DNA from 3 places in the Dolichospermum circinale AWQC131C genome. Region 1 is predicted to be linked to each of the others. Evidence: predicted binding sites of a transcription regulator. Region 1 holds the regulator's gene; each other region holds the start of a gene.

Evidence for each region. Region 1 encodes NtcA, which controls nitrogen genes in cyanobacteria. Its sites were predicted from a motif close to TNTGTANNNNNNNNTACANA; they were not measured.
Region 2: glnA (type I glutamate--ammonia ligase) is a predicted target of NtcA. The motif match lies at 3,126-3,145, and genes of this name have one in related genera.
Region 3: ACIR131C_RS23300 (DUF3155 domain-containing protein) is a predicted target of NtcA. The motif match lies at 2,060-2,079, and genes of this name have one in related genera.

Annotation. Positions count from the first base shown of each region.
Region 1 covers NZ_KE384603.1:29,767-34,185, forward strand. Annotated here, with positions in the region: gene ACIR131C_RS0108290 (DUF3084 domain-containing protein) at 1-798, opposite strand, end outside; gene ntcA (global nitrogen regulator NtcA) at 1,171-1,842, opposite strand; gene fabI (enoyl-ACP reductase FabI) at 2,217-2,993, shown strand; gene hisB (imidazoleglycerol-phosphate dehydratase HisB) at 3,128-3,739, shown strand; gene ACIR131C_RS0108310 (ABC transporter ATP-binding protein) at 3,805-4,419, shown strand, end outside.
Region 2 covers NZ_KE384657.1:98,430-102,848, forward strand. Annotated here, with positions in the region: gene ACIR131C_RS0120545 (zinc-dependent dehydrogenase) at 37-1,083, shown strand; gene gifA (glutamine synthetase inactivation factor IF7A) at 1,313-1,513, shown strand; gene glnA (type I glutamate--ammonia ligase) at 1,578-2,993, opposite strand; gene apcB (allophycocyanin subunit beta) at 3,364-3,873, shown strand; gene ACIR131C_RS0120565 (DUF1361 domain-containing protein) at 4,169-4,419, shown strand, end outside.
Region 3 covers NZ_KE384642.1:8,066-12,484, reverse strand. Annotated here, with positions in the region: gene ACIR131C_RS0118230 (DUF29 domain-containing protein) at 1-66, shown strand, start outside; gene ACIR131C_RS0118225 (hypothetical protein) at 161-403, shown strand; gene ACIR131C_RS0118220 (sensor histidine kinase) at 375-1,736, opposite strand; gene ACIR131C_RS23300 (DUF3155 domain-containing protein) at 2,108-2,479, shown strand; gene ACIR131C_RS0118210 (cofactor assembly of complex C subunit B) at 2,948-3,481, opposite strand; gene ACIR131C_RS0118205 (DUF3611 family protein) at 3,598-4,167, shown strand; gene ACIR131C_RS0118200 (Uma2 family endonuclease) at 4,206-4,419, opposite strand, start outside.

The DNA.
Region 1 (4,419 bases):
TCTAGCTACTTCTTGTTCTAAAAATTTTTGTTGTTTTTCCAATTCTTGTAAACGAGATTCTCTTGTCAGAATAATTTCTTCTCGTTGTTTAATTTGTAGATTGCGGTTTTGAATCAGCTTATCTAATTTAGTAATTTTGCGATCGCGTTTTTCAATAGCCGTCTTTGCCTCATCAATAGCTTGCTTACTTTGAGCATACAATCTTTCCCGTTCTGACTTTAATTCTTGCACTGCACTTTGTAATGTCAGACGCTGATTGTAAAGAGTTTGTAATTCAGTTTTAGCTTGTTGATATTGAACCACAATTCCACCGAGACGAGATTGAGTTTCATAAAGTCGTACTTGAGTTTTAGCCTGTTGGTTAAGAGTACGATTCAATTGAGATTGTGTAGCTTTTTGTTTAGTATTTGCCGCTCGCAAATATTTATTGATAGTTTGTAATTCTTGTTGTACCTGACTTCGTTCTTGTCTGCTTTGATTTAACTCACGTTCTACCTGACCTTTTTGAGTTTCTGCGGTTTTTAGTTGTTCCCGCTTTTGTCCCAAATCCCTTTGAATATCCTCCAACTCAAATAAACCCTTTCGTAATCCTTCATCAGCAGCAAATAGAATTGCTAAAGTGGTGGCAGAAATCAGACCACCCGTAAAAATAGTCACAATTACAGCCGTTTTTTTGGGACGCAAATTGAAGAGTGAGAGACGTGCCTTACCAACCCGTGTGCCGATGCGATCGCCCACGGTGGCAATTACGCCTCCCAGGATAAGAATTGCTACAATTAGGATGTAACCAGTGGTCATTGTTAGCTAGTGAAATACTGACCAATCTAGCCTACTACGTTCAACCATTGTCTGTGGATAAATAATCAATTTGTGGGGGTAATTTTGGAATTGGTTGCCCCTAATATCTGAAAATCCGTACCAATTCCATTACCTGACCAAAAAATCTTAGATTTTAGATTTTAGATTTTAGATTGGGAATTTTCGGTACAAGTAGGGGTCAACGGCCGTTGCCCCCTACAATTTCAGTTGCCCCCTACAATTTCAGGGCAGAACTAATCCAATGTTTCACCAATCTAAAATCCTCAAGCTCCACACTTTAGGGTAGAGTCAATCCAAAATCGTCAATCCAAAATCCAAAATTTATTGACCTGACCCCATAAATTATAAATTTTAAGTAAATTGCTTACTTAAAGCGACAGGTTTATGCACAGTAATCTTCTTTTTATGAATGGAAATCATTTTTTTCTCGCGTAAATCTCCCAAAAGTCTAGTCACAGTAACGCGAGTCGAACCAATTGCTTCAGCGATCGCCTGATGTGATAACTTCAGATCAATGGTAATACCATCAGCAGAAGGAACGCCAAAATCACGGCAAAGAATCAGTAAAAAACTAATTAACCGTGAACCCATGTCCCGGTGAGCCAGAGTTTCAATCATCATCTCCGTCTGGAGAATCCGCGAAGACAGCCCTCGCAGCATTAACATTGATAATTCTGGATTTTCCTTGAGTGACTGCTCCACTTGTTCAATTGGCGCTGAAAGCAATTCTACAGTGGTAAATGCCACTGCATGATAGAATCGATCAGACTTATTCCCCGTCAATAGAGACAGCACGCCAAAAACGCTATTTTCCCTCAGCAGAGCCACCGTTATTTCTTCTCCTGCCTCATACACCCTCGACAGTTTCACCGCACCCTTGAGAAGAAAATAAACTCGTTCAGCAGGATCTCCCGGAAAAAAGATCGTCTTATTGCGTTCAAACGTCTCGACAACCGGGGGAAAAGCCCCGGTGGCCATCTGACGAAAAACATTTGCTAGGGCTTTGTCTTGTGTCACGATCATCTCCCTTCCCCTACCCAATGCCAGAAAAACAAAAACTAATTACCTAAGAATACACCTGAAAAATCAATAAAGCACCGTTATTTTTTTTGTTTTTCCTATACCCAAATTCATATTTTCTAGTTCTTCGTTGATTATGATACATGATTTTGGTTCAGGTTAGCTAGTAATTATTGATAAGTAGTTCTGCTAGTTATCGTCTCCGGTTTTTGCCCCAAAGCTGGGAATTTTCTTGAGAAAATTTACAAATATGGTGATGATTTGCCAGGTACTTACTGCCTACTCTTTGCCAATTTTGGAAAATTTCTAGCCGCACAAAGTTAAACTAGGGTCAGATTCTAGTATGCTCCTAATGATGAATTATATTAGCAAAGTTTATGCTGAATCTGTCTGGAAAAAATGCCCTAGTTACAGGTATTGCCAATAACCGTTCTATCGCTTGGGGAATTGCCCAGCAACTGCACAAAGCGGGGGCTAATTTAGGTATTACCTATTTGCCTGATGACAAGGGTAAAATGGAAAAAAAAGTGGCTGAATTGGTAGAACCGCTCAACCCTAGTTTGTTTCTGCCCTGCAATGTCGAAAATGACGAGCAAATTCAATCTACTTTTGCAACTATCCGGCAAGAATGGGGAAAATTAGATATTCTAGTCCATTGTTTGGCTTTTGCCAAAAAGGAAGATTTGACCGGCGGTTTTAGCCAAACTTCCCGTTCTGGTTTCAATACGGCTTTAGAAGTTAGCACTTATTCTCTTGTACAGTTGAGCGGCGCTGCTAAACCTTTGATGACTGAAGGCGGAAGTATTATTACTCTTACATATTTGGGAGCAGTTAGAGCAATTCCTAATTATAATGTTATGGGTGTGGCTAAAGCAGGTCTAGAAGCCAGTGTTCGTTATTTAGCAGCCGAATTTGGTCCTGAAAATATTCGTGTTAATGGCATTTCGGCAGGTCCTATTCGCACCTTAGCATCCTCCGCAGTCGGTGGTATTCTAGATATGATTCATCACGTTGAGGAAGTAGCCCCGCTCCGTCGCACTGTCACTCAATTGGAAGTAGGTAATACAGCCGCTTTTTTGTGTAGTGATTTGGCAAGCGGTATTACTGGACAAATCCTGTATGTAGATGCAGGATATGAAATTATGGGAATGTAAGAACAGGCAACGAGCAGGGGCAGGGATAATATTTATTGCCCCTATTACCCATTACCTATTACCTATTACCTATTACCCATTACCCATTACCTATTACCTATTACCTATTACCTATTGCAACTGACAACCGACAAATGACAACTGACAACAAACAAACACCTCGTATAGCCTCACTTCACCGTACTACTGGTGAAACTAATATTTATGTGACTATCAACCTTGATGGCACAGGTATATGTAAAGTATCTACAGGTATTCCCTTTTTAGATCATATGCTCCATCAAATCGCCTCCCATGGGTTATTTGACCTCGATATTCAAGCTCAAGGTGATTGGGAAATTGATGATCATCACACTAATGAAGATGTGGGAATTACTCTAGGACAAGCCTTATTTCAAGCTTTGGGAAATAAAAAAGGAATTGTCCGTTTTGGTAATTTTACTGCTCCTTTAGATGAAGCCTTGGTACAAGTATCCTTAGATTTCTCCGGTAGACCTCATCTCAGTTATGGTTTAGTAATTCCTACTCAACGGGTGGGGACCTATGATACACAATTGGTGCGGGAGTTTTTTGTGGCCTTGGTAAATCATAGCCAAATGACCTTACATATTCGTCAATTAGATGGTATTAATTCCCATCATATTATTGAAGCTGCTTTTAAAGCCTTTGCTAGAGCTATGCGAGTAGCAGCGGAAATTGATCCACGTCGAGCAGAAACCATTCCTAGTTCCAAAGGTGTATTATAAAAATTCCCGACAGCGGTTAATATGTAGATAGTTCTCAATAGTCAGTAGTTGATAATTTCACGTCCATGAATTCTGTTGCAGACAACTCCAATGCTCGACAAAATCCCCTAGAGAAACAACCTGTAGTTCTGACTTGTGAATTACGAAAGGTATATCGCACGGGATTTTGGCTCAATCAAAAAGTTGTATCCCTCAAAAGCTGTTCTTTACAAGTGTATCCTGGAGAGACCTTTGGCTTGCTCGGTCCCAATGGTGCTGGTAAAACCACTTTGTTAAAATTGTTGTTGGGAATTATCCGCCCCACATCTGGAAGGGGATTATTATTAGGTCAACCCATAGGTGATGTTAAAGTTAAACAACATATTGGCTACCTCCCGGAAAATCCCTATTTATACGACTACCTCAGTGGTTGGGAATTTTTAGAGTTAGCAGCGGGTTTATTTCAAATTCCCCAAAAATTACAACGTCAACGTATTCCCCAATTACTGGAATTAGTCGGTTTATCCCAAGCTGATGCTCGTAAAAAGCAAATGCGGCGTTATTCTAAAGGTATGCTTCAGCGTGTGGGGATGGCACAAGCTTTAATTAATGATCCTGATTTGGTTTTCTTAGATGAACCTATGTCTGGACTTGATCCCCTGGGACGTTATCAAATGCGAGAAATTATTCTTTTTTTGAAA
Region 2 (4,419 bases), on a different contig from region 1:
GTTAAATCTAGTAACGTTGAATCATAAAAAACCAACGTGAAAGCACAAGTATTTAGAGGCGTAAATCGCCTATCCTACGAAGAAGTCCCAGTTCCCACCCTAGAAGCAGGTGAAGTTCTAGTCCAGGTGCGGGTTGTGGGTTTGTGTCAGTCAGATATTAAAAAGATTCGCTATCCTTTGTATGAACCGCCACGCATATTTGGACATGAAACTGCTGGAACTATTGCGGCTGTTGGTTCTCAGGTGCAAGGGTGGCAGGTAGGACAACGGGTAGCGGTGATGCACCATATACCATGTATGCGTTGCGCCTATTGCTTAAATGATAATTTTTCCATGTGCGATGTTTATAAAAATATCTCCACTAGCGCGGGTTTTAACCCCAGTGGCGGCGGTTTTGCTGAGTATGTGAAAGTTCCAGCCCACATTGTGGAAAATGGTGGCTTAATTCCCATTCCTGATCATATCAGTTTTGAAGAAGCTAGTTTTGTTGAACCTACTAATTGCTGTTTAAAAGCTGTTAAAAAAGCCCAAATTGCACCAGGTCAAACTGTACTGGTAACAGGTGCAGGTCCTATTGGCTTAATGTTTATGATGTTGGTGAAGTTCTTTGGGGCTAAAGCGATCGCTACAGACCTCTTACCTTCTAGAATTGAAAAAGCCCTGGCAGTAGGCGCACAAGCAGCTTTTGATGCCCGTGATCCTGATTTACCCGCCAAAGTTCAAGCTTTGACTGGGGGTATGGGGGTTGATGTCACTTTATTAGCAGTTCCTAGCGATAAAGCGTTTTTTCAAGCTTTGGACTGTACTCGCAAAGGTGGAAAAATCCTATTTTTTGCGGAATTTCCCGATGAATTGACCATTCCCATTAATCCTAATATCCTCTATCGTCGAGAAATAGATCTAATGGGTAGTTATAGCTCGTCCTACCGTTTACAAAGTCTAGCTGCGGATATTGTCTTTAATCGCCGCATTGATGTTAAAGCTTTAATTAGCGATCGCTATCCCCTACAAGATCTACCACAAGCCGTAGACCAAGCGATCGCCCCGACAGCAGAAACTTATAAAATCTTAATCTATCCCTAAGACAACCAGGGGAGAGGGGGAAAGCATTTATGAATTTTTATATCATTTCTCAATTTTGTAGGTTACGCTACAGACTTTTATGTTCTCATGTAGAGTACAAGCAGCATAGAAGAAATATAATCATATTTATTTAAGATTTTGTAGTTTACACTACAGATTTTTGTGTTATCATCAAATTGCAGGAAGTAGGAAATTATTTCTTAGTAAATAAATACAGGGAGGTAGTGTCATGTCTATTCAAGAAAAAGCTCGTCAATTGATGGTACGTCAACATCAGCAAGCTAAAAACCGTCAACAGTCCATGCTGATGCGTGCTGCACAGGAACTTGGTTTGCACGAAGAAATGTCTCACTATTGGAATCCCATTCAAGGTAAGATGGATGCGGCTACCCAGACCCTTTATGGACGCAGCCAAGCGACTATGAGTTAAGAGAAAAAGAAAGCCACCCCAGAGGGTGGCTAAAAAATTAGTTGTACGTTAGTAATTGTTGTAATTAGCAATCGTAATACAAGAAGAATTCATAAGGATGTGGACGCAATTGCATTTGCTTAACTTCATTAGCAATTTTGTAATCAATCCAGTTCTCAATGAAATCTTCAGAGAAAACACCAGTTTCAGTTAAGAAAGCGTGATCATTTTCCAAAGCTTCCAAAGCCAATTCTAAAGAACCGGGAGTGGAAGGAATCTTAGATAATTCTTCTGGGGAAAGTTCATAGATATTTTTATCTAAGGGTTCACCCGGATGAATTTTGTTTTTGATACCGTCAATACCAGCACAAAGCATAGCCGCAAAAGCCAAGTAAGGGTTAGAAGTAGCGTCTGGACAACGAAATTCTAAGCGCTTGGCTTTGGGGTTATCTCCAGAAAGAGGAATGCGGACCGAAGCAGAACGATTACCTTGGGAGTAAGCCAAGTTTACAGGTGCTTCATAACCAGGTACAAGACGCTTGTAAGAGTTTGTTGTGGGGTTAGTGATTGCCAACAACGCTGGAGCGTGTTTGAGAATACCACCAATGTAGTAAAGTCCCATTTCACTCATACCAGCGTACTTGTCACCCGCAAAAAGAGGTTGACCATTTTTCCAGATAGACTGGTGACAGTGCATACCAGAACCATTATCACCAAAAATGGGTTTAGGCATGAAGGTGACAGTTTTGCCATATTTTCTAGCAACGTTCTTAATGACATATTTGTAAGTCATTAACCAGTCAGCAGCTTCAATTAACTTACCAAAACGGAAACCAAGTTCGCACTGACCACCGGTGGCTACCTCATGGTGTTGTTTTTCAATAGGTACACCACAATCTTTCATGATCAACAGCATTTCCGTCCGCATATCTTGAAAGCTGTCTGTGGGAGGTACGGGGAAGTAACCTTCCTTAACGCGGGTTTTATAACCCAGGTTAGGCTTTTCTTCTCTACCAGTATTCCAACGACCTTCTACAGAATCTACATAATAGTAACCTGAGTTAGTGGTTTGGTCGTAGCGGACATCATCAAAAATGAAAAATTCAGCTTCAGGACCAAAGAAAGCTGTATCACCAAGTCCAGTAGAAGCTAAGTAGTCTATGGCTTTTTGGGCAATAACGCGGGGACAACGGTTATACCACTGACCTGTACGAGGTTCTTTAATACTACAAATGATACTTAGAGTTGGTTCTTTCATGAAGGGATCGATCCAAGCAGTGTTGGGATCGAGTACCATTGTCATGTCAGATTCTTCGATACCCTTCCAACCCCGAATACTAGAACCGTCGAAGGGAACACCGTCAGAGAATGAACTTTCATCAATTTGGTCTTGGTACATGGTCAAATGCTGCCAAGTTCCCAGTGTATCAATGAATTTCAGATCAATCATCTGAATTTTTTCGTCTTGAATCTTCTTCAAGATTTCTTTTGGGGTTGCCATTGTTACTTTACTCCTTCTGTAGGCAATTACCTAATATAAACCCAAACCATCATAAGACGTTCTCACCCTGTTACGCTCAACCAAGTTGTCACACACCACCTGAAATATCGTAAATAGTTAACTTGACATGATTTTGTCATGTTAGTTACAGATTGTCTGGATTACAGGTTATGTTAACCTTTCTTTCGTAATTTGTACAAAACTATAAACTTTATCATCAAGGGTCAACTTTGGCATAAAATCCTTAAGTAGTAGATGAATAGTTTTGTGCCAAAGTCTATTTTATGCGAATTGGCACAAAATTCTATTGGTGCGTAATTGCAGCCAATTTAATATCAAACCATAAATAGTTGACAATTGGGAGAAAAAAATGCGCGATGCCGTTACAACTTTAATTAAGAATTATGACGTAACCGGTCGTTATTTTGACCGGAACGCCATTGATAGTCTCAAATCTTACTTTGAGAGTGGAACAGCCAGAATACAAGCCGCAGCAGCAATTAATGCTAATGCAGCCGCAATTGTTAAACAAGCTGGTGCAAAGTTATTTGAACAGTTACCAGAATTAATTCGTCCCGGTGGTAATGCTTATACAACTCGTCGTTTTGCGGCTTGTTTACGGGATATGGACTATTATCTGCGCTATGCTACCTATGCGTTAGTTGCGGGTAATATGAATGTACTTGACGAGCGTGTGTTACAAGGACTACGGGAAACTTACAATTCCTTGGGTGTACCCATTGGTTCAACAGTGCAAGGTATCCAGATTATGAAGGATCTTGTTAAAGAACAAGTAGCAGTTGCGGGTATTACCAATGCTGCTTTTGTGGATGAGCCTTTTGATTATATCACTCGTGAGTTGAGTGAGATTGATGTTTAGGACTTAATTGTTAGGGGTAATTCATATTACCCCTAGATGTTATTTCGCGCAAAGGTACAAAGTCGTAAAGTTAAAGATCTTCAATTTTTTAACAATTTTTTAATGTTATGATTTCATATTTTTAATGTTATGATTCATAATCAAACCTCCGTGTTCTCTGTGCCTGGAGTGGTTCGTTAAATAAAATAATTTATTGGCAGTCCATTTTGATATAAAAATGATTTATAATATGAATACTGTGCAACACTGTGCAACCAAAAACAGAAATTATTCTAGTTAATACTATTAAAATTGTATGAAACCAGAAATCATTGCCTTAATGAAAACTGTTCTGCATATATTACAAGTGAATATGCGGTGGATGACATGGAATTTATTTTTAGCTTTTATTCCCCTAGCTTTAAGTGTTTGGTTATTTCGCAATAAACGTAGTCGTTCTTGGTTACGTTGGCCAGTATCTCTGACTTTTTACGCTTTTTTACCAAACGCACCTTATTTATTAACTGATGTTATTCACTTAATACATGATATTCGCACAGTCCAGTC
Region 3 (4,419 bases), on a different contig from region 1:
AACTTATTTCCAGAAGAACCACCTTTTTCTTTAGCTCAAGTTCTCAATGCAGATTTTATACCCTAAATTCATACCTGGTTTCAGCAACGCCTAAGTTCTATAATGGAATTGTTTTATCTGTCACCCTTTCCCTAATAATGTAAGTTGCTAGTTAGGTAAATTGTCAGAATCAGGATATCTAGGATTAAAGGATAAAATCAGAGCTTTTATTACCAATTACCAATTACCAATTACCTATTACCAATTACCTATTACCAATTACCAATTACCTATTACCAATTACCTATTACCTATTACCTATTACCTATTACCAATTACCTATTACCAATTACCTATTACCTATTACCTATTACCTATTACCAATTACCAATTACCTAAACAACAGCAGACAACCAAATTATAACCGTAGTTCCTGGGGTGTGAGGTGATGTAATAACTGAGTCAATTGCTGGACTGAAAACCTCTATATTTCCCTGCATTTCTGCTATTAACTGTTTAGCAATAGCAATTCCTAACCCCGTCCCAGGAATTGCTGTTTGTGCTTGTACACCTCGGTAATGTCTTTCTCCCAGATGTTCTAAGTCTTCCGGGGGAATACCTGGTCCTGTGTCACTAATAGCAATACCTTGGAAATTTCCCTGTTGTTGCCCACATTGTACTAATATCTTACCACCTGGGGGAGTATATTTCAAAGCATTATCTATAATATTACTCAATACTTCTCCCAAGGCTTTTTCATTGACTCTGACTAAAGGTAAATGATTGGGAATTTCCGTAATTAGTTGTAAATTTCGTTCTTGGGAAATAGCTTGAGCCGATATTAACAAAGGTGCTAACAAATCTGCTAGGGAACAATTAGTTAACTGTTCTCCTGTTCCTGGTAATAATAACACAGATTTCCCCGGTTTTTGTGTATTTTGATTTTGTTTAATTACTGCCTTTGACTCAGGGAGGGAAAGAGGTGTTAAATTGGCTGTATTTAGATCAATTACTTGATCAAACTTTTGTAATAACTCTTGTAAGCGATCGCTTTCCCGGACTATACTGGTTGCTACCTCCCGATTAGGATCAACCGCTCGCATTCGCTTAAATAGTAGTTTACCAAAAGTACGGATAGCAGTTAAGGGGTTACGAAACTGATGTAAGAGATTATCTAATAAGTCCCGTTGTTCCTCTTGGAGAATTTGTTCCTGTTCAAGTTGATGTTGCAACCAAGCCCGACGTTGATCTAAAATACAAGCGATCGCTAAAGTTTTGCCAATGCGTTCAATTTCTCCCTCCTCCCGTTGGTTCCATTCCCTATCTTCCCTCGCAGTCACTAATAATCCCATCATTACACCCTCATAAATCAGGGGTGAAACAATTTGATTATGACTGAGTGAATATTCATCTTGTTTATCTTGTAAATTTTGTTTTTCTGTTGCTGCGCTTGACGCTGATGAATGGGAAGATACTGAAGTCGGTTTTAACAACCTCATATTTTGATTTGGTAATGCTAAAACATGAGCAAGCCTGACTGGGTAACTCTCTTCTTGTTCACCATACTCATTACAAGGATTTAATGTTATAGTTTCTGGATACACCATCACTGGAATTAGTCGAGCCTCGCCTGTAGGTTTTTCTACCAACTCCTGTGTTAAATAAACTACGCTAAAAGACGCTCCCATGCCTTGGGCTAACAGGGTTATTTGCTCTCGACATAAAGCAAGGAAATCAGAACTGGCAGACATTAGCATTAGTTACAGGAATTTAGGAGGTAGAAAAGTTGCAGTCACTAGCAGTTTAGCAAAAATAAACTCTCGCAGGACTTCAAGCCAGAGAAAAGTGGTGCATAGCCCATAGCCTTTAACCTAATTTTGTACCTCATGCAAGTGCATACCACCATCAGGCTATATATATCTAGTCTAATCTAGTAATGGATGATTGGTAATAGACAATGGCTAGTAGACAGCAGTTTTTGGGAATTTTTATTCTTTATTTTTATCCTTTTTTCCTAATTGTATCAAAACATTAAAAACTATTGATTTTCTCAGAAAAAAATTATATAATGACGACTGATTTTGTAGCTACAACTACAATCTATAGCTGGAAACAGGAGGACAATAGGTTGGCAAGGAGACGCAAACGGAAAAGTCGTCGTCGTCAAGAAGGACGACGGATACTGGAACACATTCCCCAGTACAGCATCGAAAGTGGCGAAGATAAACCTGTGACAGCAGCAAGAAAGTTTATTCACGCTGAAGGTATTATGCCACCCGCGCTACTACTGGTAAAACGCAATGAACACACAACAGACCGTTATTTCTGGGCGGAAAAAGGCCTGTTTGGTGCTCAATACGTAGAAGAAAATCATTTCTTGTTTCCTAGTCTGAGGAGTTTTGAATCACCAACAGTAACAGTATCAGCACCAGTACAATTGACAGTGCCGGCACCAGCATCGTTATCGGTATCGGAACTGGTTGCCGTAACTGTTAATTAAACAACAAATGACTATCCTATCTTCTAAATGTAGCTTCTAGCTCTGATAATAATAACTGGCAATTTTGATCAGGTTCTTCAAAAATTCCATTTTTTTTAATTTTGCGGTCTAATTGTCAAGCAGGGCTAAAAACTGTTTAAACAGATTCTCTCAAGTCATAGCATAATTAACTCCTCATCAACTCGACTTAGTTGCATGAATCAGTTTATTGTCAGCTTACACATCAGAGAATAGCGACAGAGCCAAGGAAATCCAAAGATGAGGACAAATTCATGATCTCACTAATTTGGACTACTATCAAGCTCTGTCCAGCAATTCAGATTTTTCCTCATTACATCTCAGTCCTTAGGAAAATTTACAACAGCAGTAGTATTTTCTCCTCCTCACTGCCAATTTGCTCAAAAGTTTACTCAGAATTCTACATCAGAATAGGTATAGATGCTCATTGTTTTCATCCTCAACAATCAATCAAGTGTCAAGCACCTTTAGCTGTAATGCCTTTTGTAACTCAGCAAGTTCATCTCTATGGGCAGTAACAGTAATTATACTTGAGGAGTTTTGTCCACTGCGGATATTTTCTATCTGGAGTGACACCTTCTCAAGTCTTCCAGATTTTCTCCAGTACAAGAGACCACTTAAAGGTGAAAATAGGATTATTACCGCAAAAAAACGCCCAAAATCAGGAAAAAGCATGGATAAAACTAACGACAAACAACCTAAACCCACCGCTGCTAATGTAGTTAAAAATATAGCTAAAAACCAACTAGGTCTAACAAATCCCTCAAATGTGACTTGATTTTTGGGAGAATCTACCGCTAAGACTCGATAAGCACGAGTGCGAAAATAATCCTTCAATGAAGTCATTAACGTATTTTCATCCTCTTGTGAAACTAAACGCATCACTTCTATGCGGTCTTTAGTTGAAGCCCGAATAAAGAAAAACAAACCAACTGATAACAGCAATGTTAACAGGAAAGTAGATTGCAAAACAGCGGCATCCATAATTAATTTTTAAGTCTGAAATTTTCAGTAGACTTAAACCATTATCAATTATTCTGGAATCAGAGAACAAACAGAAGTTTGTTTTTAATTTTTAACTTTTAATATTTAATTTTTATATGTCACAAAACTCAGAAACACCATCATCTAACATTCGGGCTATAGCCCAACAATTTCGTCTAGCAGGTTGGATTAGTTTTTGGATTCAGTTAGTCTTAGGGGTAATATCTGGGATAATAGTCTTATTATTTGGCATTTTTAGCCAAAAAGCGGGTAGTCCTAGCAATAATCCAGGGACAGGCTTTGGTGTATTTTTAGCAATTTGTGGTATCATCCTCCTGGGTGCTGGTATTTACTTAGCTTATCGCTACACCAGAATTGGTAAACAACTAGAATCACCTAATTCTACTAATCGTCCTCGTAAAGCTGAAACCGTGCAAGTGTTAAGATTAGGACTGTGGATAAATTTAGGCGGAACTTTAGTGACTTTATTGGGAGCGCAAGCGATTGTTGGTACATTAGTAGCTAGATCTATATCTCCTCAAGCAGTAACTACACAATTATTTGATCCAACGCGGATTATTAGCGGTTTAGATATGCTTATAGTTCAAGCGAACACTAATACTGTATCAGCGCATTTTGCAGGTTTAGTAGCATCTCTGTGGTTAATGAATCGTATTACTAGGTAATTTATAGTTGATTTATAATTGACAGTGATTTTAGTATGCTAATCTCTGAAAACAGGTAGTTCTAAAATAAATCCTGGTAAAACATCTTCTCCAGATAAAATTGTTGGTAATAATACTATTTCTACAGATTGATTTTGACGATAAATTTCTACTTGTTGATTTTGAGGATCAATTAACCAACCTAAACGTAAACCACTATGAATATATTCCCCCATTTTCTCCTGTAATTGACTCAAAGAATCGGTACGCGAT